Regions from separate parts of the Candidatus Thalassolituus haligoni genome, predicted to be linked through region 1. Evidence: predicted binding sites of a transcription regulator. Region 1 holds the regulator's gene; each other region holds the start of a gene.
The links. The regulator FNR, encoded in region 1, switches genes on or off when oxygen is low (the NO sensors DNR and NnrR bind a similar motif). The targets are predictions, from matches to a motif close to TTGATNTANATCAA.
Positions count from the first base shown of each region.

Region 2: SOJ49_RS10510 (bacteriohemerythrin) is a predicted target of FNR. The motif match lies at 1,439-1,452, and genes of this name have one in related genera.
Region 3: SOJ49_RS04210 (TraR/DksA family transcriptional regulator) is a predicted target of FNR. The motif match lies at 7,188-7,201, and genes of this name have one in related genera.

Region 1 is NZ_CP139482.1:1,612,713-1,623,012, reverse strand. It holds gene ccoG (cytochrome c oxidase accessory protein CcoG) at 40-1,446, shown strand; gene SOJ49_RS07365 (FixH family protein) at 1,671-2,171, shown strand; gene SOJ49_RS07360 (heavy metal translocating P-type ATPase) at 2,168-4,651, shown strand; gene ccoS (cbb3-type cytochrome oxidase assembly protein CcoS) at 4,698-4,934, shown strand; gene SOJ49_RS07350 (sulfite exporter TauE/SafE family protein) at 4,931-5,587, shown strand; gene fnr (fumarate/nitrate reduction transcriptional regulator Fnr) at 5,708-6,478, shown strand; gene ttcA (tRNA 2-thiocytidine(32) synthetase TtcA) at 6,737-7,588, shown strand; gene SOJ49_RS07335 (hypothetical protein) at 7,662-8,153, opposite strand; gene greB (transcription elongation factor GreB) at 8,187-8,765, opposite strand; gene SOJ49_RS07325 (PGPGW domain-containing protein) at 8,941-9,222, shown strand; gene SOJ49_RS07320 (DNA-J related domain-containing protein) at 9,260-9,868, shown strand; gene SOJ49_RS07315 (polysaccharide deacetylase family protein) at 10,005-10,300, shown strand, end outside.
Region 2 is NZ_CP139482.1:2,347,344-2,357,643, forward strand. It holds gene SOJ49_RS10505 (glutathione S-transferase family protein) at 32-661, shown strand; gene SOJ49_RS10510 (bacteriohemerythrin) at 829-1,299, opposite strand; gene rlmF (23S rRNA (adenine(1618)-N(6))-methyltransferase RlmF) at 1,736-2,770, shown strand; gene SOJ49_RS10520 (TrkH family potassium uptake protein) at 2,813-4,267, opposite strand; gene SOJ49_RS10525 (MFS transporter) at 4,494-5,762, opposite strand; gene SOJ49_RS10530 (SRPBCC family protein) at 5,945-6,433, opposite strand; gene yegD (molecular chaperone) at 6,689-8,065, shown strand; gene SOJ49_RS10540 (DUF3482 domain-containing protein) at 8,109-9,509, opposite strand; gene SOJ49_RS10545 (DUF2868 domain-containing protein) at 9,511-10,300, opposite strand, start outside.
Region 3 is NZ_CP139482.1:912,791-923,090, forward strand. It holds gene cydB (cytochrome d ubiquinol oxidase subunit II) at 1-947, shown strand, start outside; gene cydX (cytochrome bd-I oxidase subunit CydX) at 1,035-1,142, shown strand; gene SOJ49_RS04175 (cyd operon YbgE family protein) at 1,147-1,455, shown strand; gene SOJ49_RS04180 (YjgN family protein) at 1,802-2,923, shown strand; gene SOJ49_RS04185 (M48 family metallopeptidase) at 2,920-3,999, shown strand; gene SOJ49_RS04190 (rhodanese-like domain-containing protein) at 4,090-4,470, shown strand; gene SOJ49_RS04195 (DUF3365 domain-containing protein) at 4,629-5,204, shown strand; gene SOJ49_RS04200 (OsmC family protein) at 5,255-5,701, shown strand; gene SOJ49_RS04205 (hypothetical protein) at 6,619-6,744, shown strand; gene SOJ49_RS04210 (TraR/DksA family transcriptional regulator) at 6,771-7,112, opposite strand; gene SOJ49_RS04215 (HD-GYP domain-containing protein) at 7,283-8,419, shown strand; gene SOJ49_RS04220 (CBS domain-containing protein) at 8,469-8,897, opposite strand; gene SOJ49_RS04225 (endonuclease) at 9,186-10,300, opposite strand, start outside.

The DNA of each region.
Region 1 (10,300 bases):
TACGCCAGCCAACACAAGCAAACAAGGTGATTAGCTGTCATGAGTAACATCCCTGTCAAAGACGTCACACCCAAGTCCGAGAGCATGTACGCCAAGCGTGAAAAAATATATGTACGAGAAATTATCGGTTTCTTTCAGAAACTGAGAACCTATTCATTGTGGGCACTCATGCTGGGTTACTACGGCACGGTATGGATTAACTGGGGTGGTCGCCAGGCCGTCTACTTTGATCTACCAGCTCGCCAGTTCAATATTTTTGGTGTCACTTTCTGGCCTCAGGATTTTATTCTGCTGTCATTCGCGCTGATTATTGCCGCCTTTGGACTGTTCACGATTACCAACCTCGCAGGCCGGGTCTGGTGTGGCTACACCTGTCCCCAATCAGCCTGGTCATTCCTGTTTATGTGGATCGAAGAACGCGTGGAAGGCAGCCGCAATCAACGCATCAAGATGGACAAGGAAAACATATCCACCAGCACACTGCGCAAAAAAGCCCTCAAACATACCCTGTGGCTATTTGTCGCACTCGCAACCGGGGTCACCTTTGTTGGCTACTTCTCTCCCATTCGTGAGTTGATCCCGGATATGTTTTCGGCTGCACTGAATGGCTGGGAGATTTTCTGGATTGCTTTTTTCACCTTGGCTACTTACATCAATGCTGGCTGGATGCGTGAGCAAGTGTGTATTTACATGTGCCCTTATGCCCGTTTCCAATCGGTAATGTACGATGCCGACACGTTAGCGGTTTCCTACGACATTAATCGCGGTGAGCCGCGCGGAAAACGCAGTAAAAAAGCCAAGCAGGAAACTGATACGACCCAACTGGGTGATTGTGTCGACTGCTCACTGTGTGTCCAGGTATGTCCAACCGGCATTGATATTCGGGACGGCCTGCAATACCAATGTATCGGCTGCGCCCTCTGTATCGATGCCTGCGACTCTATTATGGATAAGCTGAACAAACCCAAGGGGTTGATCCGTTACACCACAGAAAACGAACTGGAAGGCAAGCAAACCCACCTGATGCGCCCCAGACTGCTGGGCTATGCCTTTATGCTGCTGGTTATGCTGTCTGCTTTTGTTTATGCCATTGCCAGCCGGGTTCCTTTCGAGCTGGATATCGAACGGGATCGCGGCAGTCTCTATCGGGTCACACCCAACGATACTGTCACCAACAGCTATACCCTGAAAATGATGAATATGTCGCAACAACCCCGAACCTACCAGCTCAGGGTTGAAGGACTTCCGGCCGTCCATATGGATGCGCCCGAAACCTATGAAATCAGGGTTAATGAACTGCGCGAGATTACGGTCAACCTTGAAATTGACCCGGCGATTGCCAAGCTTCCCTCCAGTAAAACCGACATCGAATTTGTCGTGGTGGATCAGCAGGATGGCAAAGAAGTTGCCCGCGAAGAGAGCCGCTTTATCGCCCCAAGAAACTAGCGAGCCTCATCCCTGCTGTTGCTCAATGTGGGCTAGCGGGGCTAGATTTCAGTGCGCCCCGCGCTCTGCTCTGCATCAAGTCTGCTGACGATGACTTGCCGAGGACTCTAGAGACTCGCCGCCCAAGTGGTTACACTTGGGCGGCATTTTTTCGGGCAGCGGAACCCTGGAGCAATAATAGACCCCAACAGGCCCTGCCAGCAGTCGAGATCCCAGAGAGCACTATGAAATCAGATACCCAGCCTGCCCAACCCTGGTACAAAGAACCCTTAATGTGGCTGATTGTCGGAATTCCGGCCGTCACCGTTTGCTGGGGTATGGTCATGATTACCCTCGCAGTCAGCACCAAGGATTCGCTGGTAAGCGACAGTTATTACAAGGATGGCGTCAGCTATACCGAAAATATCGAAATGGACCAACACGCGGCGCGTCTGAACATCCGCAGCAGCCTGGTGTTTACCAACCACGAAGCGCGCCTGACACTGGAAGGACAGCTGGATAAAGAACCGGATGCACTGTTGCTAAAACTGATTCATCCGACTCTGCAGGATCAGGATCTCGACGTCATACTGCAGCGGATAGAGCCAGGTCTCTACGTCGGAGCTGCCGAAATAAAGCTACCTGCCCGCCGCTACTTGTGGTTACAAAGTCCTGATCAGGGCTGGCGAATACGCTCGACAGAACGACTGGAAGACAGCAAGGTTGTGCAATTAAACGCCCAATGACACGGCATTCCAATACCAGCCAGTGTTTTCATTGCGGTGAAAATGTCAGCCAGTCGACAGCAGAACGCTGGTCAGCCCTGATCGACGGCCAGTCACAACCGATGTGCTGTCCGGGTTGCAAGGCCATTGCCGAAACCATCGTCGCCAGTGGTCTGAAAGACTATTACAAGCACCGCACCGCACTGCCAGAACTGTCTCCGGCTGAGCTCGATGATGATGCACTGCAAGCCCGGGATTCGCTGACCTTGTACGACAGCGAGGCGATGCAGCGGCGTTTTGTTGCGCGGCTGGACAACGGTATGGCAGAGGCAACCCTGGTGATCGATGGCATCAGCTGCGCCGCCTGTGCCTGGTTGATAGAACATCGCCTCAATGCCTTACCGGGTGTCGATCAGGCCGTTCTCAACCTCTCCAATCACCGCCTGGTTGTACGCTGGATAGCGGAGCAACTGCCGGTTTCCAGTCTGATCGAACAAATCTACCGCCTCGGCTACCGCGCCTCGCCTTTTTCTGCCACCGTCGCCGAACAGCAACGCAATGACGAAGGTAAACGCAGCATCCGCCGTCTCGCCGTCGCGGGTATCGGCATGATGCAAGTGATGATGCTGGCGGTGCCGCTCTACGTTGGTATGGCCCAGCAATACGAAATTTTTATGCGTCTGGCGTCCATGCTGCTGACGCTGCCGGTTGTGCTATACGCTGCCCTGCCGTTTTTTGAAGCGGCCATCCGCGATTTGAAAGTCCGCCATCTGACCATGGACGTACCGGTATCCCTGGCCATTATTCTGGCCTTCTGCGCCAGCATCTGGAGCACATTCAACCAGGGGAAGGAGGTCTACTTCGACTCGGTTTGCATGTTCACGTTCTTTTTGCTGCTGGGGCGATTTCTGGAAATGCGCGCCCGCCACCGCATGGGGAAATCCGGCAACAACCTGCTGACCTTGCTGCCCAATGTCGCCTTGCGGCTGAGCGACGATACCCCGACAGCCACCGAAACGGTGATCGCCAGTGAAGAGGTCAAGCCAGGGGATTTGTTGCTGATCAAACCGGGACAGGCGATTCCGGCCGATGGCATTGTTGTCAATGGCCAGAGTTCCGTCGACGAAGCAGCACTGACCGGAGAATACCTGCCGGTTACCAAACGCCATCAGGATCATCTGATTGGCGGCACTATCAATATCGAAAGCCCGATCACCATGAAAGTAACCGCAACCGGTGCAGAAGCCCAACTGTCGACCATTGTGCGCCTAATGGACAGAGCACAGCAGGAAAAGCCCAAGATTGCCCTGATCGCCGACCGTGTTGCCAGCCACTTTGTTGCCGCCGTTTTGCTGATTGCTTCGGGTGTGTTGCTGTTCTGGTGGTGGCAAGGTAATGATCACGCGTTTTTTATTGCCTTGTCTGTGCTGGTTGTCACCTGCCCCTGCGCCCTGTCGCTGGCGACACCTACTGCCCTGACCGCTGCGACCGGCGCCCTGCGGGAAGCCGGTTTGCTGATCAGCAAGGGCCATGTACTGGAATCTCTGCCAACCATAGATCGGGTTGTCTTCGACAAGACCGGCACTCTCACCCAGGGCAAACTCACCATTGAAGACGTGGTATTGGCAGGTGACCTGGATAGAGAAAGCATCCTCGCCGTTGCTGCCGGTCTGGAAAAGTCCAGCAGCCACCCGATTGCACGCGCCTTTCGCCGTATTCGTCCCGCCACAGTGAGCGATGTCCAGCAACAGACCGGTGCCGGTATCTGTGGTTTCTGGCATCCAACGGCAGAACAGTCCCTGCCCGTTCGATTGGGTCGGCCCGATTTTGCTGTGCCAGCCACGGCCAAACCCGATACCAGTCATCTGAATCAGCAGGAGGGACAATGGCTGTTGCTCAGCGTCAATGAGCAAGCCGTTGCCTGGATTCGACTGGGCGACAGCGTCAGAAAATCCGCGACCAGCCTGGTCAGAGGCTTGCACCAACGCCAGATAAAAACGGCGCTGCTCACCGGCGACCCCGGTGCTTCTGGCCAACTGCTGGCAGCACAACTGGGTATCAACGACGTATGGATCGGTTTGTCTCCCGAGCAAAAGTTGCAACAGGTGCGCCTGTGGCAACAGCAGGGAGAACGCGTTTTGATGGTCGGAGATGGCATTAACGATGTGCCGGTACTCGCTGGTGCTGATATTGCGATTGCCGTCAGCGATGCCAGCGACCTGGCCAAAACCAGTGCTGATGCGCTGGTGACCAGCGGACGCCTGGACAGCCTGCTGCAGGCTCTGGACACCGCCAGCCGCACCCGGAAAGTGATATACCAGAATATTGGCTGGGCACTGTTTTACAACCTGCTTGCCCTGCCAGTAGCGGCCGCAGGTTACATTCCCCCCTGGGCGGCAGCCATCGGCATGTCGTTCAGTTCCCTGTTGGTGGTCAGTAACGCCTTGAGGCTGTCCCGGATATCCAAACCGGATGCTGCCGATAGCCACCCACAGACATAATGCCGGGTTATAACGGCACCCATTCGCCCAGCATGACGGACATAACATGGATATTATCTACATACTTGTTCCACTCTCGATCGTCCTGATCAGTATCGCCACCCTGATTTTTTTCTGGGCAGTACGTAGCGGTCAGTTTGATGATCTGGAGTCGCCAGCCCACAAGATTCTCTTTGATGACGACCCTGAGGAAACGACGGCCAGCGCCGAAAAACCGCCGTCAACAACAATCAACCCACCGCCTGCAGCACCAGACGCCACATCACCTGACAAATTGTCGTGATTGAACCACTGTCACTGCTCACCGCATTACTGCTGGGCTTGTTTGGTTCCAGTCATTGCCTGGTCATGTGTGGCGGTATTGCGGCAGCCATTGGCAGTCGCTCACAGCATCAACCGCTATTAACCGCCTTGGCTTTTAATGGCGGACGAATCACCAGCTACGTAGTGGCTGGGCTGATAGTCTCTGTACTTGGCTTATGGCTGCAGCAACTGAATGACCTGCTGACGCTGGTATTACGCACACTGGCTGCCGTGATGCTAATGCTGATGGGACTCTACATCGCGCGCTGGGCAAGCTGGCTGACCCGGATTGAACAGCTCGGTCAGCACCTGTGGCGTCTGCTACAGCCCGCCACCAAACCATTACTGGCACAACAATCAGTCAGCAGCCGCTTTCGTCTCGGATTGCTGTGGGGATGGCTTCCCTGTGGCCTGGTCTACAGTACATTAAGCTGGGTCGCCGCTAATGGCGATCCTCTCAAGGGTGCACTGGCCATGGCCTGTTTCGGACTGGGCACACTGCCTGCCCTGTTTGCCAGCGGCCTCGCCGCCAGCAGCCTCAATCGATTACTCAATCACAACGTCAGCCGTCGCATCGCCGGACTCTTGCTCATCAGTTATGGATTGTGGACCGCAGCGGCCATCTGGCTATAGTCAGCCAACTGTAATACCTTGACCAATGTCTTGACAGTCACCCTGTGAGCTAAGACCATACGAAAACTAATGGAAAACAGTTGTTCCGTTTGTCACGGAAAACCAGACACGGTGAGCTCAATGAAAACAAACCAAGTTGCACATCCTCCCTTGCGCGGCAATCAGCCCCACTGCCAGACTTGCTCCCTGAATGCTCTGTGTCTGCCACTATCGCTCAGCGACAGTGATATGGAGCGGCTTGACGATATTATTCGCCGTGGCCGACCCATCCAGAAAGGCCAGCTGTTATTCCAGCAAGGGGATGAATTCCAGTCGGTATTTGCAGTACGTACTGGTGCCCTGAAAACCTATACCCTGGCCAGCAACGGCGAAGAGCAGATCACCGGCTTTCACCTCGCCAGCGAACTGATTGGGTTAGCCGGTTACGATGCCGGAGATTACCCACTCACCGCCAAGGCACTGGAAACAACCACCGTGTGTGAAATTCCGGTGCACCAGCTGGAAAACCTCACCGACGAATTACCCGATCTGCGTAAACAGCTGATGCGCACCATGGGTAATGAAATTCGCCACGACCAGAACATGATGCTGCTATTAAGCAAAAAGAACGCCGAAGAACGTGTGGCCTCCTTTTTACTGGATATTTCCAACCGCTATGCCCGCCGAGGCTTCAGCGCGACTCACTTCCGGCTGCCCATGTCCAGGGTCGACATCAGCAATTATCTTGGTCTCGCGGTTGAAACCATTAGTCGGGTATTTACCCGCTTTCAGAAAAATGCGCTGATCGAAACCCAAGGCAAGGAAATCATTGTGTTGGACATGAACAGTCTTTATGAGATGGCAGGCCTGAGTGCTCACCTCGAATGCGACGACAAGGCCACCACAGAATAAACCGATCAGTAGCAGCAGGCAGCCCGCAACCGTTCGGCAAAACACCGGACATATGTGGCTGCTACTGCTCCGCAGTATCCCACGTGCACGCTGACTCACGGTTAACAGATTTGACAACCTTCCCTGTCAGTCATAGCTTGGCTGAATCGAACATCCAGCACAGCAACTCTTGCTGACGACAGCCAATCTATTCGCTAGAATTCGCCGCCTGATTTTTAGCCCGTGTTCCATCCCAGAACATCCAGGAGTTTTCCCAGCATGACTGCCGACGTCATCGATCGCAAAGAACGACTCGAATTCAACAAACTGCAAAAACGTTTGCGCCGTCATGTCGGCAAGGCCATCGAAGACTATTGCATGATTGAGGAAGGTGACAAAATCATGGTGTGTCTGTCTGGAGGCAAAGACTCCTACACCATGCTCGACATATTGATGAGCTTGAAGAAAAGCGCCCCGGTTAACTTTGAACTGATCGCAGTCAATATGGATCAGAAACAGCCGGGCTTTCCTGAGCATGTTCTGCCGGAATACCTGAGCAAGCTGGATGTGCCCTTCCATATTGTCGAAAAAGACACCTACAGCGTCGTCATGGACATTATTCCGGAAGGCAAAACTACTTGCGGTCTGTGCTCACGCTTGCGGCGCGGTACCCTGTACGGCTTTGCCGAACACATTGGTGCCAACAAAATTGCCCTCGGACATCACCGCGACGATATTATCGAAACCCTGTTCCTGAATATGTTTTATGGCGGCAAGCTCAAAGCCATGCCACCCAAATTACTCAGCGACGACAAGAAGCATGTACTGATCCGTCCGCTGGCCTACTGCAAGGAAAAGGATATCGAGGCGTTTGCAGCAGCGCGGGAATTTCCGATCATTCCCTGCAACCTCTGTGGGTCGCAGGAAAACATGCAACGTCAAAACGTCAAAAACATGCTGCATGAGTGGGAAAAAATCCAACCAGGCCGCAGTGACAACATCTTCGCAGCCATCTGTAACATAGCCCCCTCACAGCTGGGGGATCTTAACCTGTTCGACTTTGTTAACCTGCAAAAGCAGCAAGACCAGTCACACCTGGCCACGCGGCTGGATATTGTAACGATCGAATAGCGTCTGCCATGCACATACACCAATCACCCGTCTGAGAGTGCGGCCACGACTTGAATGGGTGAAAAACAGCCTGCTAGGGTAAACCACCACTCAGATGCCGGGTAACTGCGAATTGGTAATCTCCGGGCGCACCAACACGAATATCAAGTCGGTAACGTCGTCCGTTGACACTATCCTCTGCCTGGCTTTGCAACAGACAATGGTCTTTTTCGAGCTGTGCCACTGGCATCTCCACAGCAACGTCAAACTCCGTTGCCAATTCCTCAATGCTCCGGGTCGAAATCACCTCAGCCTCACTACCTGCCACACCAAATCGTATCCACTGTAAATACAGGCCGTGACCGGTTGGGCCACGTGTACGGATCACCCGGACATAGCCACTGCCAGACGCCGATTTCCACGGACAAACACTGACCACGGTATCAATCATCACCGGTAGCCGGTAGATCCCGGCAAAATCGCCAGGGCCAAAGGGTGTTTCCGCGACAACCGCTATTGCGACACTCCAGCACCAGCAGGCCACTATCGCTGACACGGATCTTTGTACACTGCCTGATCTGTTCATAAATCCTCCCTGATCATCAGACTAGCAGCTAAATCAGGTCAGCCAGCGATGAGTGACCTCGCCGGGCTTGTTGTCCCACGCCGGTCGTGAATAAGTCACAGAGAGAATGGCATAGGTCTGTTCTCCCTTTGGCAAACGCACAATCACTTCATCATCCACGTACTTGCCAGCCAAACCACGGGCCAGCGGCGCATCCATACTGATATAGCCATGTTTGAGATCGATTTCATCTTCTCCAACCAGGCGATAACGATGAATCGCTTCGTCATCATCCTCCAGTTCAACCCAAGCGCCAAAATACACCCGGTTGAGATCTGCGGGCGGGCGATCAATCACGGTCAAAGCTTCGAGGCGTTTCAATAAAAAACGTACCCGACTGTCGATTTGGCGCAAGCGCCGCTTACCGTAAATATATTCGGCATTTTCTGAGCGATCGCCCAGTTTGGCAGCATCGGAGACTTCCTGAGTCACTTTCGGGCGTTCAATACGCCACAAATACTCGTATTCTGCCCGTAATGCCTGCTCTCCCTCTGGAGTAGAAAGCAAACTGCGTTGCGGCAGAGGTTGTTTGTCCAAAGGGGTTGAAGACGGGGGTTTGGAAGGTGCTTTCATACGAAACTATTGGCTGCATCAAAGTGGTTCAAACGAACATTGAGTGACTGCAAGCAGCCACCGAGTACTCACAAAATGATCACGATTACATGACAGCCAGGCACACAAACAGATTTATTGCGGCCGTCATGATGGAGCAACATCGACATGACACTTTAGCAGGTTACGACTACCGATGGCTGACTTCTCTATGGTTAAACGCAGCGCCAAAATCATGCTTGGAATCCTTCTCGTTATCGCTGGTGTTATTGTCACGCCACTACCTATTCCCTTTGGCCTCATCATGATATTTATCGGTCTGTCGCTGCTGGTCAGCACAGTTCCACGAGTGCGGGAATGGCTACGACGGCAACGGCACCGTTATCAGGAATTTTCCGGCCAGCTTAATGCCATCAAAGGCAAGCTGCCACGCTTTGCCCGCAAACTGATTGAAGACACGGATCCTGAGCGCCCCTGACGCGGCAGCCAGACCACAGCTGTGATATTCTGCCGCCATGCTGAACCTCAAACGCGAACAGATCAATCCACCTGACGAAAGCCTGGATACCCTGCAGCAGCTGCTCTCCTGTCAACTGCAGGATGGCCAGTGTCATACCGAATACCAGCTGATCCAGTGGCTCAAGCAGCCGGTTCCCGGCGTTTTCCAGCACGACGCCCTGTCCGACTCGCTGACCCTGTTTCGTTGTCACTTTCTGGTGATGCACTGTTTGTATCGACTGCGGCTGGAATGGCTCGCCCAGCAGGCTGGCTGGCTGAGTATCGAACCTCTGGGGGTGCAGTTACTGCCCTGGGATACCCGCCAGGCGAGCGATAACCAGCATGTCTGCGAAGCCGATTCGCTGGCACGCTATTACCTGGATCTGACTCACCTCAGTACCGACCGTGAAACCGTCGACAAGCTCTTGCGTGGCATCTGGCAACAAACCCTGACACCCGACCAGCGCCGCAACGACCTGCGCTTGCTGGAGCTGAAAGAAGGGGCCAACGAAGCGGATATTCGACGTCAGTATCGCCGCCTGGCGATGCGTCATCACCCGGATCGTGGCGGTAACGTCAGCCACTTCCAGGCGCTGCTGGCGGCGTATCAACGCTTGACGCTCTGACGATCCACAAAGTACGACTTATGAGAGTACCAACAATTGTACTAATCGTTTGCACTTGAATAACTCACTTGAATAACCACTCGAATAACAACTTGTTGTCATTCGCTCTCTTTTTCTCCAACACGATGAGCGTTTTATGAAGTATCTCGCCTTACTCGGACTGCTGCTGGCTGCCTCAGCCAGATCCGACCTGGTCATTCTGCAATATCACCATGTAGACACGGCAACGCCCGCCACCACCAGTATCAGTCCAGCTGATTTTGAGCGCCACCTGCAGCTGCTGGCGTCCCTCAACAAGACCATCGTTGATCTGCCGCAAGCGATGGCCGCATTACGCCAGGGCAAGTCGCTACCCGACAACGCCGTCGCCATTACCTTCGACGATGCCTATGAATCCATTTATCGCAACGCCTTCCCGAAACTGGCCCGACG
Region 2 (10,300 bases), 730 kb from region 1:
AACAACGCCTTTGATGAAGAGATAACCCCTCATGATGACGCTCTATATGACCCCAGGCTCCTGCTCGACAGGTATTCATATTCTGATGGAAGAGCTGGAGCTGGTGTTCAGCGCCCACGTGCTGAATCTGCCAGCCGGAGATGGCCAGAAACCGGAGTATCTGGCGATTAATCCGAAAGGCACAATTCCCACACTGGTGCTGGACGATGGCACCGCCCTGACTGATTTTGCCGCCATTGCCTGGTGGCTGGCCCAGCGCTGGCCGAAAAAACAATTATTACCGGAAGATCTAACCGCTCAGGCCGTGGCTCTGGATCGACTCAATTATCTGGTCGGCACCCTGCATGGCCATGGTTTTACCCGTATTTTCACACCCGACCGCTACCTGCTACACGCCGATGATCGCGACACCATTGAACGCCAGGGTCGAACACTGGTGCAGAAGGGTTTTCATCAAGCTGCCCAATGGCTGGAAGCATCTGCCGGAGCACTGTTTTATGACCAGTTTTCTATAGTAGATGCCGCGCTGTTTTATAACGAATTCTGGGCCAAGCGCCTGGAAATGACGCTGCCGGACGCCTGTCAGGCTCACTACGAGGCCATGGCTCGTCGCCCGGTTGTGCAGCGGGTGCTGATGGAAGAAGGGTATCGGCAACTGTAACGCGGCATTATCTGCCCTGTTTTTGACTGGCTTGCCTGGTTCTTAATTTGTCGTTCTCTACTCAGACAAAGCCTGGCCGGAGCAACCAGCTCCGCGCCAGCCGTATCATCCATGACTGCCGGAAGCCGGAGCGCACATTTGTAGACGCACCCTGGCGCGCATCCGGATCAGACAGGATGATCGACCGATCCGAAAATACGTTTCAGGGTAGCGCTTACCCAGCCACTTTCCTTACGTAATGACTTGCGCACCAGCTCTGCATAATTTTGATCTTCGTCCTTGATATGCTGCAACAGCCAGCGCATCAGTCCGGTACGTACCTTGCGTGCAACACTCATCGGGTCTGTACCGCCATAAAGCTGCACACTCAGCTCCTCGACCTGCGCAGAAAATCGCCGGTGTACCTGTAAATGGGCTGCCAACAGTGGATACCCGGCCCGCTCCATCAGTTGTTCCTCAAAACTGAAATGGTCAAAAGTATAATCTTTCAGCCGCTCCATAACGCTATAGACTTCCTCCACGTCATTATTTTCAATCGCATGGTGTAAATCGTTAATATAGTCCGCGATACGCCGATGCTGGCGATCGATAATATCAACGCCAATGTCATATGTGGAATCCCAGATAAAATAGCTCACGACCACCTCCAATAATCGCAGAAATACGCCCCGTCAATACCATCCCGAATAACACAGCCTGGCAACGGTTCGTACAGAACGAGGCTGGTAGCCCCAGATAAACAAGGCAGTGATTGTAGCTTCGCGACACACCGGAATAATGATTCAGATCATATCTGCTTTCATATCAATTGATCGATTGGAGCCAATATATCAGGACAAAAAGCCCACGATTGACCGTTAGACCGACAATCCGGCTTATAGTCTGTTGGATATCTGAATTCACACCTGAATTCAGATAATAACCGCACACTTGAACACCCCCCCGAGAGAGACAGGTAACTGGCGTTAGTGCACACTGAACCACAACACATCGGCGGCTGTGCTGTCCCCTCTCGCCAATGGTCTTTATACTGCCCGCTGTTTTTCGCTGCACGTCCGATACGCAAGAGTTGTTATGTCCCGAAAGTCGTTTTCCCGTTCTGCCAACAGCAAACCGTCAGCCCCCCGTGTCCAGAGCACGGCAGCCGGGCTGCATCCTCGCAACCGTCATCAGCAGCGTTATGATTTTGAGGCGCTCATGGCCGTCAGTCCGGAGCTGGGTGATTTTATTCGGCCAACCCCGAAGGGCAATCATTCCATCGACTTTACCAATCCGCAGGCCATCAAGGCGCTGAACCGGGCATTGCTGCGACACTGGTATCAGATTGATGGTTGGGATATTCCTGACGGCTACCTCTGTCCTCCCATACCCGGTCGAGCGGACTACATCCATAATCTGGCAGATTTACTGGCAGCCGCCAATGGTGGCAAGCAACCTGCGGGCAAGCGCATTCGGGTAATGGATATCGGCTGTGGCGCTAACTGCATTTATCCGCTGATCGGCAACAGTGAGTATGGCTGGCAATTTATTGCGGCTGATATCGATCCGCTGTCGCTGGCATCCGCACAACGCATTCTGGCTGCCAATCCTGCGTTGCAACCCGCTATCAGCCTGCGGCAGCAGCCTGACAGCCAGTGTTACTTTCAGCATGTGTTGCAGGGCAAGGAATTTCTCGACCTGACGCTGTGCAACCCACCCTTCCATGAGTCGCCCGAGCAGATGGCCCGTGGCAATCAACGCAAGTGGAAAAATCTCGGCAAGTGGGATGACCAACAGCCCGACAGCACAGCGTTGAACGCAGAGACACCCTTGAACTTCGGCGGCCAGAGTAACGAGCTGTGGTGCGCAGGCGGTGAAGTGAGCTTTGTCAGCCGCATGATGCAAGAAAGCCGACACTACGCCAGTCAGGTGTACTGGTTTACTTCGCTGGTATCACGGCAGGCGGCCTTGCCAGCACTGGAGAAAGTGCTGCGTGACGTCGGTGCAGTACAGCAGCAGGTCATCACCATGACGCAGGGGCAGAAAAGCAGTCGTTTTATCGCCTGGAGTTTTCTCAACGCCGAACAACAAAAAATCTGGCGGCAAATGCGCTGGCAGAGTAAAGGGTGAAGCGAGCCCGGAGTCAGGCCAGATATATTTCCTACGCCGGGCTCACGCTCGCCACAGCCTGGGTGATAGCAGTGCAAACACCGTAAAATACTCCAACCGTCCAAGAATCATGGCACCGGAGAGTATCCATTTGCCAGTATCCGATACCGGTTTGAAGTTGGCTCCAACCTGATCAAACCCTGGGCCGAGTACATTGATGCAGGCAGCAACAGCAGTAAATGCCGACCAGAAATTCAGACCGGTTGCCATCATCATCAGGGTCAGCACGGCACTGGACGCCGCCGCAAACGACATAAACCCCATCACCGACCCCTGTACGTCCTCGGCCACCGGTCGCCGCTGATACTTGAGCGTATAAATAGAGCGCGGATGCAGAATATGCCCCACCGCCTGATTGACCAGCTTGATGGTGAGGATATTACGAATGATTTTGTTGCCCCCGGCAGTGGAGCCGGAACAGCCGCCCAGATAACCACTGAATACCAGCAGGAAACCGGCAGCGGCGGGCCAGCTGACAAAATCATCTGCAGCAAATCCGGTGCTGGTAATAAACGAGATCACGTGAAAAAACGACCGTCCCAGACACTCCAGCACATCGGTAAACACCTCGGTCGCTAACAGGTAGGCAGTCAATATCAGCGACAGGCAAATCACAATCAGCAGAAAGATCCGGGTTTCTTCATCAACCCAATAAACCTTCAGATCAGCCCGGTGAACTGCCCGGAAATGCACTGCAAAACTGATCGCCCCCACCAGCATAAATACATCCGCAATGGCCAGCAGTAGTTGGCTGTCGAAATAGCCCATACTGGCATCATGAGTGGAGAAGCCACCGGTAGAAACGGTCGCCAGACTATGGGCGAAGGCGTCAAAGACGGTCATACCACCCAGCCAGTAACACAGGGCACAAGCCAGCGTCGCCGTGATGTACACCCCCCAGAGATGCCGGGCGGTGTCGGCAATACGAGGAGACAGCTTGTCGTTTTTCATTGGCCCCGGCGTCTCGGCCTTGAGCAGGCGCATGCCGCCAACGTTCAGCATGGGTAACACGGCGACCACAAAAATCACAATGCCCAGCCCGCCCATCCATTGTAAAAACTGGCGATACAGCAAAAACGTCAGCGGCATGTTATCCAGCCCACTCAAAACAGTAGCCCCGGTGGTGGTCAGGGCACTGACGGATTCAAACACCGCATCGGCAAAGCTGACGTGTTCGATATACAGAATTGGCAAGGCTCCGAGCAAACCGGTCACTACCCAGGTGGCCACCGCGTAGAACAGCGCATCCTGATAGGATGCCAGCGCCAAATTGGTTCTTCGCATTTTCCAGAACAACACGCCACCACCAAGCAACATCGCCAGGCCCGGTTCCAGAAAAACCCGGGCCACGTCATCACGAAACAACGCCACCGAGAGGCCACCAAACACCATCTGCACGCTTCCCATCCAGAGTACCGGCATGGCCATAAGACGCGTGGTTACGCGGGCATCAATCACGGGCTTCCCTCACGTATGTTGTGGCTCGAATAAACCTTGGGGTCTGATGCCTGGGGTAATTGGGGCCTGGGGCAATGGAATCATTCAATGTCTTGTTTAATGGATGGACAGGAAAACACGTACCAGCAGTCGCCATCATTGTCATGGCAATTGCTACGGATTGTTGCATTTCGAGCCGTAAAAAGAACGCAAAAAATCATCCGTTCAAAGGCCGTTACCAGAGCAGTCATGCTGCCTGTAGCATCACCCGCCGATTCCATGGACGTTCATCCACGTTCAGGTGTATCAAGGCAGAAAAGGCTCCGACGCCGACGCCAACCCACCACACCAGCGTATAGTTGCCATACAGATCGTAGAGGCTGCCCCCCAGCCAGACGCCCAGAAAGCCGCCAATCTGATGCGATAAAAACACCAACCCATATAACGTACCCATGTAACGCAAGCCGTAAATCTGGGCCACCAGTCCTGAAGTGATCGGCACCGTTGCCAACCACAATCCGCCCATCAACATCGAAAACAGGAAAACCGTCTCCGGTGTCACCGGGTTCATAATAAACAAGGCAGAAATCAGGGTTCGCAACACATAGATACCCACCAGCAAGTACTTGCGGGAATACAGGTTGCCCAGCCAGCCCGCCAGAATCGTTCCGATAATATTGAACACCCCGATCAAAGACAGCGCCATGGCTCCCAGCGTTGAGGTAGAGGTAATCCCGATCGAATGCAGTATGCCGTTTGGTTCGATTGCGCTGCACATTTCGCTGATAAACGCCGGAAAATGCGCCGTGATAAAGGCGAGCTGATAGCCGCACGAGAAAAAACCGAGGAAGATAAAAATAAAGGTCGGATCCTTGATGGCCCGCCGCACCACTTGGCCGAGGTTATCTTCTCCTGGCTGTACCGCAGCGGGTGGCGGCACCTTCATCAATAACAACGCCAACATGGATACACACACCAGTCCGGCGAAGGTCACGAATACCGATTGCCATGGCATCTGATCCAGCAAGTATTGCGCTAACGGTGGGCCAACCACCTGACCGGCCGAGCCGGCGGCAGTGACAATACCCAACGCCAGTGAACGGTATTTTTCCGCCGTTGCACGGCCAACAACGGCAAGAATAACGCCAAAACCGGTTCCGGCGATTCCAAAACCGACCAGCATTTCCAGCAGCTGATGCTGCCCTGGCGTCGTCGCATATGAAGACAGCACCAACCCAGTGGCATAACAGAAAGCGCCTGCCAGAATCGCCTTGCGGTCGCCGTATTTTTCCGCCAGCGCACTGAACATCGGCTGGCCTATACCCCAGAACAGATTTTGCAACGCAATGGCAAAAGAGAAATCAGCCCGTAACCAGCCAAACGCCTCGGCCACTGGAATCTGGAATAATCCAAACGACGATCGAATCGCAAAACCCACCAGAATAATCAGGCAGCCTGCAATCAGTACCGGATTAAACAGAGTATTGGCAGAGGGTTGGCTAACATTGGCAGTCATGGAAACTCGCTTACTGGGCAGGGAATTGGCCAGAGGGCCAACACCAGGTAGTGGACGAGCATTCTAGCAGTAAAACCATAATCCGACTGCCCGGAGCATGAACAGCCCTATGAGTCGATCCACCTGCAGGCATAACAGCCTGCCCAGGTGGATAGCGTTAACGATTTTTAATGGCAAAAGTCCTAACGATACATTTGTTGCAAATGATCCAGACCGGCGCGATAGACCCCGCGAATAGTCGCTTCCGCCTCTGCTTTCGAGACCCCCTTGGCATCAAAGCTGGAACGCCAGGTCACCTCTGACTGACTGGCCCCCACCGCCATCACACTGATCGTGGCATTATAGGCAGCCACTGGCAGCGGGCTGGACACAATGCGGTAGCTATAGCTCATACCACTGTCATCACGAGCGGTTTCCTGTTCAACCATTTCGGTATCGTCCTGCAAGGTCAGGTAACGCTGATCGGACACCTGTTTGCTGATTTTGACCGCCGGATGCCAGCGCTTGAGGTCATTAAATTCCCCCACCAGCTGCCATACATCGGCAGCAGGTGCATTGACCCTGACAGACTCTGTGACGATTGACTGTTCATGCATACCGTTCATATTGGCACAAGAAGCGGTCAGTGCTGAACCGCAGATCAGCAAAGTGGAAAGTGTTTTCTTCATCATATTTGGCCCATGTTTATTGTTATTGGCCTGCCGTAGCATGCGCAGTACCGGGTCTGGCCAACATACTGCTTTGTATCGAGCCTTGACCTCCTTAAGCAGGGTGTTACCCGCACTCCGCCTTGATCGAAGGTTGCAGACAAAACGGGCTAACCAGGCCAGTCGATGCCGCTGAATTCTGCCGCTGTGTTCTTGACCCACCAAGCCCCTGTGCTAATGTGCGCGACTTTTTCTCACGCCCTGTTTAAGAGGAACGCCATGATCTGCGGCTTCGACTACGGTACTTCCAACTGCGCCATGGGCGTTAAACCACAGGATGTCGTACAACTGCTGGCCGTGGACGGCGACCATGCGTTTATGCCGTCGGCGCTGTATGCACTGGGTCGTGAACTGATCTGCGAGCAGGTCGGCCTGGCCATGACTGCTGGCCCGCTGCGGGATGAGTTTATCGCCACTCGACGTGGGCCATTACAGCTGGCCCAACGTGCCCGGCGCGAGCTGGATCTTGGATCAGCAGCGGAAGATATTGAAGCGGTGATGTTGGTCGGCCAACGAGCCTTTGACCAGTATTTTTCCGACCCAGAAGAAGGCTACTTCGTCAAATCCCCGAAGTCCTATCTCGGTGCCAGTGGGTTACGCCCCGAGTTTGTGCATTTTTTTGAAGACATCGTTACCGCCATGATGCAAACGGTAAAGCAGCGTGCGGAGTTATCGCTCGGCCAACCACTGACCCGCACTGTGATCGGCAGGCCAGTCAATTTCCAGGGTGTGAATGCCGAGCACAGTAATCACCAGGCTTTGGCGATCCTGAGCCGTGCTGCCCAGCGCAGCGGCTTTAGTGAGGTCGAGTTTCTTTATGAGCCGATTGCCGCCGGTCTGAGCTTTGAACGCACTCTTGCCGACAACCAGACCGTATTGGTGGTCGATATCGGCGGTGGCACCAGCGACTGCGCCATGGTACGAATGGGGCCAGATCACCGCGACCGCGAAGACCGCAGCGCAGATTTTCTTGGCCATACTGGCGAACGTATCGGTGGTAACGACCTCGATATTGCGCTGGCAGGCAAACAGCTGATGCCATTGTTTGGCATGCACGCCAGCCTCAAAAGCGGTAAACCCATGCCCACCAAAACCTTTCTTGATGCGGTCTGCACCAACGATGTCAGTGCTCTGTCTCGTTTCAGCAGCCTGGAAACCACCCTCCAGCTGCAACAACTGCAGCGCGATTGTCTGCAACCGGAGCTGATCAGCCGCCTGCTAAGATTGCAGGCCAACAAGCAAAACCAGCAACTGGTACGTTGCGCAGAAAATGCCAAGATCGCCCTGTCCGATGCCGAATCCACCCGTGTAGCACTGGACTTTGTTGAAGCCGGGCTTGGTACCGAGATGGTGAAAACCGGACTGGAAGCAGCCATTCAGCGACCATTACAGCGTATAACCGAGCTGATGGCGGAAGCGGTCGCCCAGGCTGGTGTACAACCAGATCGGGTATTTATTACCGGCGGTAGCGCCCGCTCACCGATGATTCGGCAAGCGGTAGCCCGCACCCTGGGTGATATTCCGCTGTTGGATGGCGATCATTTTGGCAGTGTGGTATCCGGCCTGACCGAATGGGCGCAGCGTATCTATCGTTGATTGCCTGGCGTTGATTGCCTGGTTGCGCCGGGCTTGCCTGGCGTTAATCAACCGCGCTGTACACCGCTTGAGCCAGTTGTAAAATCCAGTCTCGGAGCTGCAACAATTCCTTGTCGTTCAATCCTTTAGCGGCTTTTTGCAGACTGCGAGTTAACTGTACCTGCTCCATTTTTGGCAGCTGGTTTAACCGCTCTGACAAGCTGATTGCCTTCAACTCCGCCACCGTGCGGTCGGCATGGGTACGGCGCAGAATCATCTCCAGAAAGTCTATCGCCCGCCCCAGCAAAACAAAGATAAAGGTCAGCTCCCGAGCTGGCCCGGCAGTGAGTGTTTTACCGGCAACAGGGATTCCCTTGATATTGAGCTTTTCCGGCTTCCAGGTCGCCGCCAACGAGGCCAGCCCGGATAACAAGCCACCCGCCAGCGCCCCGGTCATAAAGGAACTGCCGCCCACGCCAACGTCGAGTACAGCGCCTGCAGCAGCACCCGCTGATGCAGATAGCGCGACAATTTTCTGCCGATCCAGCCCATACAGATACCAATGGCTGCTATCAAACAAATCCGGGTAATCAGCACTTAACGCCTGGGCATGAATACGCATATGGGAGTGCGCAAACAGCGCCTGTAACTGACGCTGCATACTGGCTTCGATATCACGCAGACGGTGCTGATACTGGTTTTTTAACTGGGCTTCCAGCGCCGTTTTGACAAACTCGGCGGGCACCCGGACTTCACTCACATGGCTGATCATTTGCACCATGTGCTCAGCAACGATCATGGCACCCTGCGCCGCGATACGATCAAAATAGGTGGTCAGCGCCGCCATCGTCGCCTCAATCGCCGGACGCCAGGGCTCATACAATTCTGCAAAGGCCGACAAAACCGCGAACTGCTTCTGCCGGTCGGCCGTCATCGGGTCAAACACCCGCACCACACTGAAATACTGGCTCAGAGCGTTCTGCCACTCTTCAACATAGGCCGCACCACCAATCGGGTTAATCAGCGCCATGCGGGGCTGCCCGGTCCATTGCAGAATGGTCATCTCGGCTTCAAATTCAGGACTGTAAGGCAATGAGCCATCAACGACATAAATAATTCCGGCACCGGCCAGAATCGGCTGCAACAGTTCGATTTCGTCCTGAAACTTGCTGCCTGGCTCACACCGCTGTTGCGCCACAAAACTCTGCACTGTCTGCTTGCGCTGGGCGGCATTAGGCGCGTGTTGCTGCAACCAGGACAACACCTGACGCGGACGCTGAAACCCCGGAGTATCAATCAGCCGGTAATGACAAATACCATCGACACGTAATTCAAACGCTTGTGCCGCCGTTGTGGTACCGGAAATCTCCGAGATCCGAATCGCATCCTGACGCGTCAGCGTCGCCACGATGCTCGATTTGCCCTTATTCGGGTGCCCGACAACCGCAAATACCGGCGCTGCCACCTTAATGCCCCTTCTTTAATGCGATGTGATGACGACTGGCGAAAAACTGCCAGGACTTGAGTTGGATCTCATAACGCTCGGCATCTATCTGAGTGGATACCAGTACCAGTACCACCACCGTGTTTTGTTGTTGCAACAGCTCGATGCAGTCGGCCATTTCACCGGTGGGTGTCTGGAGCGGATCAACGATAAGGAGTACCGGCCTGGGCCGGGCACTGGCCGACGATGACAGCCACTGCTCGTCTTCCAGCCAGTCGCCGCTGCCAAGGTTTTTCACCACTGGCCAGTCCGATTGTGGTTGCTGCCAGCTGATCAAATCGGCGTTGGTGGCGCGAATATCAATCACATCTGGCAATACCAGCGGGTCATCAGACACCAGCGGATTGCGGCTCGGTTGATACTGCTGCGCCAGCACAAACTCCTCAACATCGGCACTGTTAAGAATGCTCCAGCGTAGCTGGCGGATAAAACGCCAGCGCAACAACAACGCCAGCGCCACACGGGGCAAAATACCGTACACCGTCACCGCCATTACCAGCGTCAACCACCAGCCACGCTGATTGATACCCTGCGCAGCCATCTCTTGGGCGGTAAAACGACTCTGACTGATCAGTTCGACACCCGGCGACGACACCAGCCAATGCCAGGGCCAACTGATCACCGCCATCATTTGCACCATGGTGGCATTATCGGTTATCAAGGTTGAAGACCAGCCAAACTGGTAATCCTGAAACGTCGCCAGTGCAAAAAACGACAGCAATGCCGCCACGGAAAACACCAGCCCCAGCAAC
Region 3 (10,300 bases), 700 kb from region 1:
TTACCGCAGGCGGGGCCATTTTTGCGGCCTGGCCTGTGGTGTATGCAGTGGCGTTTTCCGGCTTTTACTGGGCCTTGTTGCTGGTGTTGTTTTCGATGTTTTTCCGGCCGGTCGGGTTTGAATATCGCTCGAAAGTGGATGATCCGCGCTGGCGTAATTTGTGGGACTGGGGCCTGACCATTGGCGGAGCCGTACCGGCGCTGGTGTTTGGTGTGGCCTTTGGCAACCTGATTCTGGGGGTGCCGTTTGATCTCGATGAATTTATGCGCTCAACCTATACCGGCTCATTCTGGGCGCTGCTGAATCCGTTTGGTCTGCTGGCCGGACTGGTGAGTCTGGGTATGTTGATGATGCACGGTTCGACCTGGCTGCAAATGCGTACTGATGGTGCCCTGCATGAACGCGCCCGTCGTATGGCGGTGGCGCTGGCGGTATTGGTGGCGGCGTTGTTTGCACTGGCCGGAGTCTGGATCTGGATGGGTATTGATGGCTATGTGATTGTGGATATCAAAAGTACCGCAGCGGCAGTCACGCCGCTGGATAAGCTGGTGATCACCCAGGAAGGTGCCTGGCTGGCCAATTACAGCACATACCCCTGGATGCTGGCAGCACCGTTGCTGGGCTTCGCCGGACTGGCGCTGACGGCACTGATGTCGATGTTGAATCGCGGTGCCCTGGCGTTCGTATCCAGCTCGCTGGCAGTCACCGGGATTATTCTGACGGCTGGTTTCTCCTTGTTCCCGTTTGTGATGCCGTCCAGCCTGGAGCCGTCTCACAGCCTTACCGTGTGGGATGTGGTATCCAGCGAAATGACGCTGAACATCATGTTCTGGGTCGCGGTGATTTTTGTACCTATCGTGCTGAGTTACACCATCTGGGGTTACTACAAAATGTGGGGCCGGATGACCAACAAGTTTATTGAAGATAACAAATACAGCACGTATTGATGAACCGACGCTGGTTATTCTGCAATATCAAAACCCGGAAATGGGGTCAGACGCCCGACGTCTGACTCAAACAACGAGGAAAATAGTATGTGGTATTTTGCCTGGATTCTCGGTGTATTACTGGCCTGCTCCTTTGGCCTGATTAACGCCATGTGGCTGGAGTTTTATGAAGACCTGGATCGGGACGCGGAGTAGTTTCATGGCGTCTTCAACCAATACTCCGGTAGATTATGCGGCCTATGGGCCGCTGTATGCGGGCTGGGCACGAGCGCTGTCCTTTCTGGGCGCGCTGGTGCTGTCCGGTTTGCTGTTGGCCATGCCGCAGCTGGTGGCCGTTGGTTTGCACGAGTTGGATCACGGCTCGTTGTCGGCGGGGTTATGGGGTATTTCCGCCGGGTTTGTCCACGGTGTCGGCTATGTTCCGACAACCCGGCTCTGGCGGTATGCCTTCAGCCCTTATGTCGGCTGGCCATTGATGGGGCTGTGTGTGTACCTGTGGCTGCTCTGATCTGACAGCAGCGGGTGTCGGTAGTGAGTTGGGTGTCAGTTCAGTCACGGGTGTCTGTGGTCAGTCATGGGTGTAGGTATAGTGGTTGTGAGAGCAGATGGCTGTGGGGCCAGAGGTTGTACCGCCGGAGGATGACGGTTATATAGACTGTTGGGGACATCTATTTAATCCTGCACGGCTCTGCGCGAGTGTTGCCGGATGATCTCGACTCGGTGTCGCCGACGTTTGACTTGACCCGTCAGGCCTGCAAGTCGGCTTCGTGATTCGAAACCATCCGCTGGCCCAGAGTGAGCGCCGGATTAAATAGAAGTCTCCTATTTATTAACACGGATGTTGAGAACTCCCGATGGAAACTGATTCTTTTGCTGGCCGGATGGCCACCGCAGCCAATGGCCATGACGATGTGACACCGCCTCCACGACCGAGTGAGGGTGGTGCGAGAGACGTACGAGTACTGTTTTCTGGCCGCAATCTGGAATACCAGAAACTCTGGCTGGTCAATATGTTGTTGACCCTGCTGACGCTGGGCATTTACAGCGCCTGGGCCAAGGTACGTAATCACCGTTACCTGTATGGCCATACCTCGCTGGATGGCCATCGTTTCAGTTATCTGGCCAAACCGCTGCAAATCTTGCGAGGGCGCCTGATTGCCCTGCTGGTGTTGGTGCTGCTGTCAGGTGTTGCCTATGTCAGCCCGATAGCGGCGAGCTTGATGTATTTTCTGCTGATGTTTGCGGTGCCATGGCTGATTTGTCAGGGCATTCGCTTCACTTTGCGGATGACTTCCTACCGCCAGGTTCGTTTTGATTTTACCGGTGACTATGGCGGTATCATGGCGCATTTTATTTTTTTGCCGCTGATCGCCATGTTCACCTTCTACTTCGCACTGCCCTGGGTACTGAAGAAGATTGATCAGTACACCCATAACAACATCACCTATGGCGGCAAGGCCTTCAACGTGAGTAACCGGACGAGTGCGTATTATCACGCGGCACTGGTGTGTGTCGGCCTTGGCATACTCAGTATGGTGCTGCTGCTGCCGTTGTTCAGCCTGCTATCCGGTATTGGGGAGGGCGAGGGCGACGCTCCCCCGCGCTTCTGGTTGCCGGTGCTGCTGTTTGTGGCGATGTTTGTGATCAGTCAACTAGTTGCCGCCATATGGAGTGCCATGATCCGCAATCACCTGCTGGCCAATCTGTCGCTGGATGGCATCGCCACTTTTCGATCGGATGTCACGCCTATCGGTTACGCCGGGCTGGCAATATCTAATGCCCTGCTGTTAATCGTAACCTTGGGGTTGGCGTATCCGGTTACTCAGGTACGTATGCTGTGTTATTTGGCGGAACATACCGAGGTAACGATTCAGCCCGCGATGGATTCCATGATCAATACCGTGACGTCGCAGGATGGCGCTTTTGGTGAGGAAGCCGCAGGTTTGTTTGATGTTGATGTCTCGGTGCTGGGATGACAGCGGCTGTTGCCGGACAGTATCAGTTTGCCGATCGTGCTCTGGCCGTTGCGGCTGAGGCATTGCTGGATGACACCGGCGCGATTCATGTGAATCGCACGGACGTACAACAAGGGCTGAAATACGCAGCAGCGGGCCAGTTTGTAGTAGAAAGTGCGGTGCCTGGCTTACCCCAAGAAGTCGTGTTTGAAGATAACGCCCGCTTTATTCCCGCCGATGTACATTGGCGCTGGTTAGTGGCTGGCCGTCGGCAATGTATACCTGAATGGCTGGAAAGCCGTTGGCTGGTGGTGCTGGTTGCGGCTTTGGCGGTGCCGCTGTGTTTATGGTGGGTCACGTTTCGTGGCATTCCAGCACTGGCGCAAACCACGGTAGAATGGTTGCCAGTACAGGTATCGCAGCAGGTTGGCCAACACACCCTGCAGGTTCTCGACTCGCTGCATTTTGAGCCGTCATCACTGCCCTTGCCACAACAGCAGCAGTTGCGTGTGCACTGGCAACAGGTGCTGGAACGGTTACAGCTTGAACCGGCGCAGTATCCCCTGATTTTCCGTACCGGGGATATGGGCGCGAATGCCTTTGCGCTGCCCGATGGCACCGTATTGGTAACAGACCAGATGGTGGATCTTACCGCGTCCGATGTGGATGCCCTGATCGCCGTTATGCTGCACGAAATTGGCCATGTGGAGTATCAGCATGGGATGCAGCTGATGGCGCGATCGGCCGCCACCTCAGTGTTGTTTGGCTTACTGTTTGGCGATATAGAGGGTAGCTCCGAGCTGCTGCTGGGGGCCGGAACCGGTTTGCTGGAAAATGCCTTCTCCAGGGAGATGGAGCGGCAAGCGGATGATTTTGCCATTGCCAGGCTGCAGCAACTTGGCCGGTCGCCGCTGGATTTTGCCCGTGCCATGCGGTTATTGATGGCGTCACATGCGGATGATCCGCTATCAACAGATCAACCGGGCTGGCAGCAGTATCTGAGTTCGCATCCTGCTACGCTTGAACGTATCGAGGCGGCTGAGCAAGCCGGAGCAGCGGCAGCTGATGCGGCGGCGAGTTGCATCAATTGTGATTAAGCCGGTTGGTTTGTATGGCGTTTGGGTGCACACTAATAATATGCCTGCATGGGCATGTTTGTTCCGGTTCGTTGGTCAAGAGGAAACCTGATGATACTCAAAAAAGAAGATTTGTTGGCCGAAGCACGGGTATCGGTTAACCCGGTTAACGTCGAAGAGGCAGAGTCCTTGTTGACCGCCGGTGCCGTGGTACTGGACGTGCGGGAGCCGGCCGAGTTCGAGATGGGACATTTGCCAGGGGCCGTGAATGTGCCTCGTGGAGTGCTGGAATTTCGGGTCGGTGATCATCCGGCGCTGATGGATACAGCAGCCACGATTGTATTGTATTGCAAGAATGGTGGCCGCAGCACACTGGCAGCTCATACCCTCAAGCGTATGGGGTTTGACCAGGTAAAAATGCTGGTGGGTGGTTTTGACGGCTGGAGCGGTGACGTCCACAAGGTGGAAGTTAATCCTAGCGTATACCAGTAAATATACGGCCATAAGCCATTACAAACGGTAATTTGCCGTTCGCCATTCGCGGCAGATGGACACCAAGACAGGAGCGGATCGTGTTGATACATGTATCCGCTTTTTCAGAATATTAATATTCCTTTGTGCGTATTTAGTTATTTATGGAGAGCATAACGATGAAAAAATTATTGACGCTGGTCTGTGTACTGGGTGGCTCATTCGGGTCGCTGACCAGTGCAACCGTCAAGGCTGAACAGCTTGATGACGCCAGCCTGCGTATTGAAGCCCGGCAGCAGGCCATGACGTTTGGCAAACAGCTGAAACAAACGGTACAGCAGGGGATGAAGGCGGGCGGCCCAACCGCAGCCATTCATCTGTGTAATACCCAGGCACCGGCAATTGCCGCTGCCAACAGCCAGGGCGACTGGACGGTGGGGCGTACCTCGTTGCAGTTGCGCAATCCGGCCAATGCCCCGGACGCCTGGGAACTGGCGACCTTAAAATCTTTCGACCAGCGTCTGGCGGCAGGCGAACCTCCGGCTGCGCTGGAAGCCAGCATGCTGGAGAACGGTGAATATCGTTATATGAAAGCGATTCCGACCGGAGCCTTGTGTCTGAACTGCCATGGTTCAGCGTTGGCTGAGCCGGTTAAAACTCGTCTCAGTGAGCTGTACCCGGCTGACCAGGCGGTGGGTTATCAGGTGGGTCAATTACGGGGTGCCTTTACCCTGCGCAAAACACTGGCTGACTAACCCCGTCAATGGTATTGATTGGTGATCCCCTATCCCTGGAAGCACAATAAATGACAGCGAAGGTTTCAGAACACGGCATGGATTTACACTGGCAGCGTGAGGGTGAGTTCTCTCACCTGGGTTTTGAGCGCCGCCATCAACTCGACTTTGGCCATCAGGCACACATAGCAGCCGGAGGCGCTGGTAATGACTACGGCTGTGATCCTGAGCAGATGCTGGCAGCATCGATGGCCAGTTGCCATATGATGACCTTTTTGGCGCTGGCAGCCAAAAAGCGGCTGACCGTGGTGTCGTACGATGACCGTGCAGTAGCAGAGCTGGCACAGCGAGACGATGGCCGTTTCCATGTCGCCTGCATCCGTTTGTCACCACGGGTGGTGTTTGAGGGTGACAAGGTGCCCGATGCTGAAGCCATTATGGCCATGCATCACAAAGCTCATGAGCACTGTTTTATTGCCAACTCGGTACTGTGTGAGGTAGAGGTTAGCCCGCGTTAGCAGACGGTTGTGTCATATAACGTAGGGCCCGGCTCCATCCGTGGCCATTGCCGGTTCCATCGTGGCCAATCGTGGCCGTTGTGCAATATGCGCGGCCGTTTCGGACAGCCACGGAGGGCGTCCCTACGGCGTGTTGTATCCCCGTATTTTACCGACCCTTTGGGATTTTCTGGGTTTTGAATCAAATAATAACGTAGGGCCCGGCTCCGTCCGTGGCCGTTGTGCAATATGCGTGGCCGTTGCCGGTTCTGTCCGTGGCCGTTGTGCAATCTGCGTAGCCGTTTCGGACAGCCACGGAGGGCGTCCCTACGGCGTGTTGTATCCCCGTATTTTACCGACCCTTTGGGATTCTGGGTTTTGAATCAAATAATAACGTAGGGCCCGGCTCCGTCCGTGGCCGTTGTGCAATATGCGTGGCCGTTGCCGGTTCCATCGTGGCCATTGTGCAATATGCGCGGCCGTTTCGGACAGCCACGGAGGGCGTCCCTACGGCGTGTTGTATCCCCGTATTTTACCGACCCTTTGGGATCTTGGGTTTTGAATCAAATAATAACGTAGGGCCCGGCTCCGTCCGTGGCCGTTGTGCAATATGCGTGGCCGTTGCCGGTTCTGTCCGTGGCCGTTGCCGGTTCCATCGTGGCCGTTGTGCAATATGCGCGGCCGTTTCGGACAGCCACGGAGGGCGTCCCTACGGCGTGTTGTATCCCCGTATTTTACCGACCCTTTGGGATCTTGAATCAAATAATAACGTAGGGCCCGGCTCCGTCCGTGGCCGTTGTGTAATATGCGCGGCCGTTGCCGGTTCCATCGTGGCCGTTGTGCAATATGCGTGGCCGTTGCCGGTTCCATCGTGGCCGTTGTGCAATGCGTGGCCGTTTCGGACAGCCACGGAGGGCGTCCCTACGCTGACGGCGAGCATGTCTTCACTGATGATGCAGCAGGATGAAGCGGGCCAATCCCGGCTAATACGGGAGCAATCTCGCCAGCTCAAGGTGTTGGAGCAACGCCTTGAGCGTATCGAAAAGAAGCTGGATATGTTGTGAGAGCCACTTCCATGCGTGTTGTTTTCTCAGGCCTGCTGTTCGTGCCGACTGGCACATTGCAGGCAGCGAATTGCATAAGGCACTGCTTCCAACCGTGCGCTTTCGATGGTTTCTCCACATTCAATACAGCTGCCGTAAGTGCCCTGTTCAATTCGCTCCAGCGCCTGCTGGATCGCTACTGCTTCAATACAGGCTTCGCCGCTGATAGCGCCCAGTACCTCGTCGTTTTCACGCTCGGTTGCCTGTTCGGCAAAATCTGCCGACAGTGGGTTGTCACGGTGACTGGCGAGTCGTTCGGCATCGACAGAGCGGGTTTGAAGCTCATCCAGCTGTTGTCTCAAGCGGCTCCGTAGTGCATCAATGTTCATCGGATTCTCCTTAATAAACGTCGAATATATTGGCGTGTCTGGCTGTCAAATTACGTTGGCTGTTGCCCGACCGCCTTGATATGGGTCAGCGGCGTGCAAGACAGCTTTGGCTAGACTGAAGAGAGTGGCTTTTGCCTTGTTTTTGTTCGTTTCTGCTCCTGGAGGTCGTTATGGCCAATGCCTCAGAACAGCGTTTTATCGACCCCTACCAGCAGTTGGCGCAGCCGCTGTCATTCGGTGATCGGTTGCAGCATCTCTATCGGGTGTTGCGTGAACAGTATTCCGGTATTGATCGTTTGTCGCTGGCGTTGTATCAGCCAGACAGTGATCAGCTATCGACCTTTACCTGTGCCGGAGATGACGCATCGCCACTAACGGGGTACAGCGTGTTATTAGACGCGGTGCCATCGTTAAAAGTTCTGGCCGATAACCCGCTGGTGCGGGTGGTCGGTGATATGCGCGAGTTTCGCTCTGATGAGCTGTCAACGCATACGGCGGCGCTGTTGGGGCAGGGTTATCGCTCAAGCCTGACGATGCCATTGACGGTGGAAGGACATTTCCTCGGGATGCTGTTTCTGAATGCTCGTACCATTGACTATTTCTCGGCGCCCATGGCGGCGTATTGCACCCTGTGGGGCCATTTGGTGGGGCAGACGCTGGCGCAGGAACAGGAGACGTTACGCCGTCTGCATGCGCTGGCACGTTGGGCACTGGATGTCAGTGGCGTGCGCTGTATTGAATCGGACGACCATATGCAGCGTATGGCCGCATACACTCGGCTGATTGCCCGGCAATTACAATCGTCACAGCCGTTGTCAGACAGCTGGATAGAATATCTGACGCTGTTTGCGCCGTTACATGATATTGGCAAAATATCGGTGCCGGATCGGATTCTGCACAAGCCGGGCAGTCTGACCGCAGAGGAATTTGATGAAATGAAGCGTCATGTTTCTGGGGGCAAGACACTGCTTGAAAAGGCGATTCGGCGTTTTGATCTGGCCCGGATCGAGCACATCGATATGCTGATGAATATTATCCAGTACCACCACGAGAAGCTGGATGGTTCCGGTTATCTGGGGCTGAATGGTACCCATGAAATTCCGCTGGAAGCTCGTATTGTCGCCGTGGCGGATATTCTGGATGCGTTGCTGAATGCCCGTTGTTACAAGCAGGCATGGGAAGAAGATGCGGTGTGGCAGGAACTGGAGCGGCTTTCCGGTCGCCAGCTGGATCCCGACTGCGTAGCGGCGGTGCTGGATAACAAAGCCGCGATTCAGGATATTCAGCAACGCTGGCCTGCCCGTTAGGTTGGCACCGGATTGGGTTTGGTGCCGGAGCAAGTATTAAAAACGATCGCTAGTTGTTCTGTTGCAGTAACGTAATGGCCAGTTTTACAAAGTCTTGTGATGTCAGCATGCCGACCAGTACCTTGTGTTCATCGGTGACCAGCACACACCCTTGGCGGCGATTGGCGCGCAGGCTTTCACCCGCTTGCTGCAATGAGGTATCGGGCGTCACAGTGACAACCTCATGCTGCATGCACTGGCTGATGCCGGTTTTGCTCAGGTATTCCTGCAAGTGGTGGGCACCAAATTTATCGGTGATGCGGAATGCTTCCGTCAGAAATTCCCGTTGGCTCATCAGGCCACAGAGTTTGCCCTCTTCATCCACCACAGGAATATGGCGAATATGGTGTTCTGCCATCGTCTTTTCTGCATCGCGCAGGGTATCCGTTGGCAAATGGGTATGAAGGTGAGTGGTCATCAGTTGTTTGACGAGTTGCATGGTGGTTCCTGCCTTGGCTGTTCTGATTACAGTAAAGCAGGAAAATACCGATCCGGCGGATAAATACGAAAACCCATCACTGTCTATTGAATCGCTGTTACAGCCCTTGGTCAGCCTCCTTGAAAGCGGTTGGGTTCAGTCAGCCGCGTTGGCCGCATTATGTGCAGTGATTTAGGACTGCCCTGTTGGTCGATAAGTGATACCCCTGGCCACCACGCCGGAGCGTGGTGGCCAGGGGTATGCAGAGCAGCCTGGTGATACTGCCAACAACCTGTCAACAACCGCGCTTCAGTTACCCCAGATTTCAGCCACCAGTTCCGGGTGGTCGATAAAGGGATTACGGTTGCCCTGGTGGCTGTAGGCGGCGTCGTTACGATCAAGTTCTTTCTGGCTGACGGGGTCGGCGTTGTGCCAGCTTTTCATCAGGTTCAGGTACCAGATTTCAAAGACCTGATCGCTGCTGCCATTGAGTACGGCATCGCCATAGCTGGACTGGGTCTCCCAGCCGGAAATCACGTCTTCGTAGCGGGTGGCCATGTAGAAATAGGTGCGGGCCAAATCGCCTTTGAACTCGTCGATGGGTTCGAATACGGTGCCGGAGTAGCCCAATCCGGATTCGGCACTGCCCAGTTTGGAGCCATTGCTGGAGGTGTAGCTGGCGGTAGCCACTTCGCCGTAAGGGTAGCTGCTGCGCTTGCCGTTGACATAGCCATCGGAGGCGTAAATATGGTGTACGTCGGAGTTCATCGGTTCTATTGCACCACCAAACCAACTGCGTGGGAAAGTATGTTCTCGGTTATAGCAGGAGCCTTCGCCGCTGTAGCTGCCGCACTGGTCACTGCTGCTGGTGTAGGTGTATGGGTCTGAACCGTTCGGATTTTCGGAGTAAATATCCAGCAGGCTGCCGTCGGCTTCGTAATAATTATCGCGTTCGTAGTTGCTGTAGAAGGTCCATAAGGCACTGTAGCCCTGGGCGCTGTGGCCAGCGCTGATGATGTTGTGCAGCTCAGTTTTGAGGACATAGCCACTCAGGCCATTGGCACTGGCGTAGTAGCCAATGAGGTCGGTGCTGCCGGTTCCTGTACCGGTATCTGTCCCAGCTCCGGTGTCTGTAGCGGAACCCAGGATGAAACTGGTGCTTTCGCTGCTGGCAAATTCGCTGCCGCTGGCGACGCTGGTGCCGTCGAGAACGAGGTCGTAGGAACCGTTACCAAATGAGCAGCACATACCGTCGTCATAGCTGTCGTTAATGGTGAAGGTGTAGTCGTCGTCTTCCAGGCAAATATCTTCGCTGTAGCTGGTGTTGCTGCTGTAGCCGTTACCATTGGCGATGTCGGTGCCGCTGCTGTTGCTGATGGCCCAGCTGGTTTCGGCGCCGTAGTTGTCGGTAGTCAGGCTCAGAG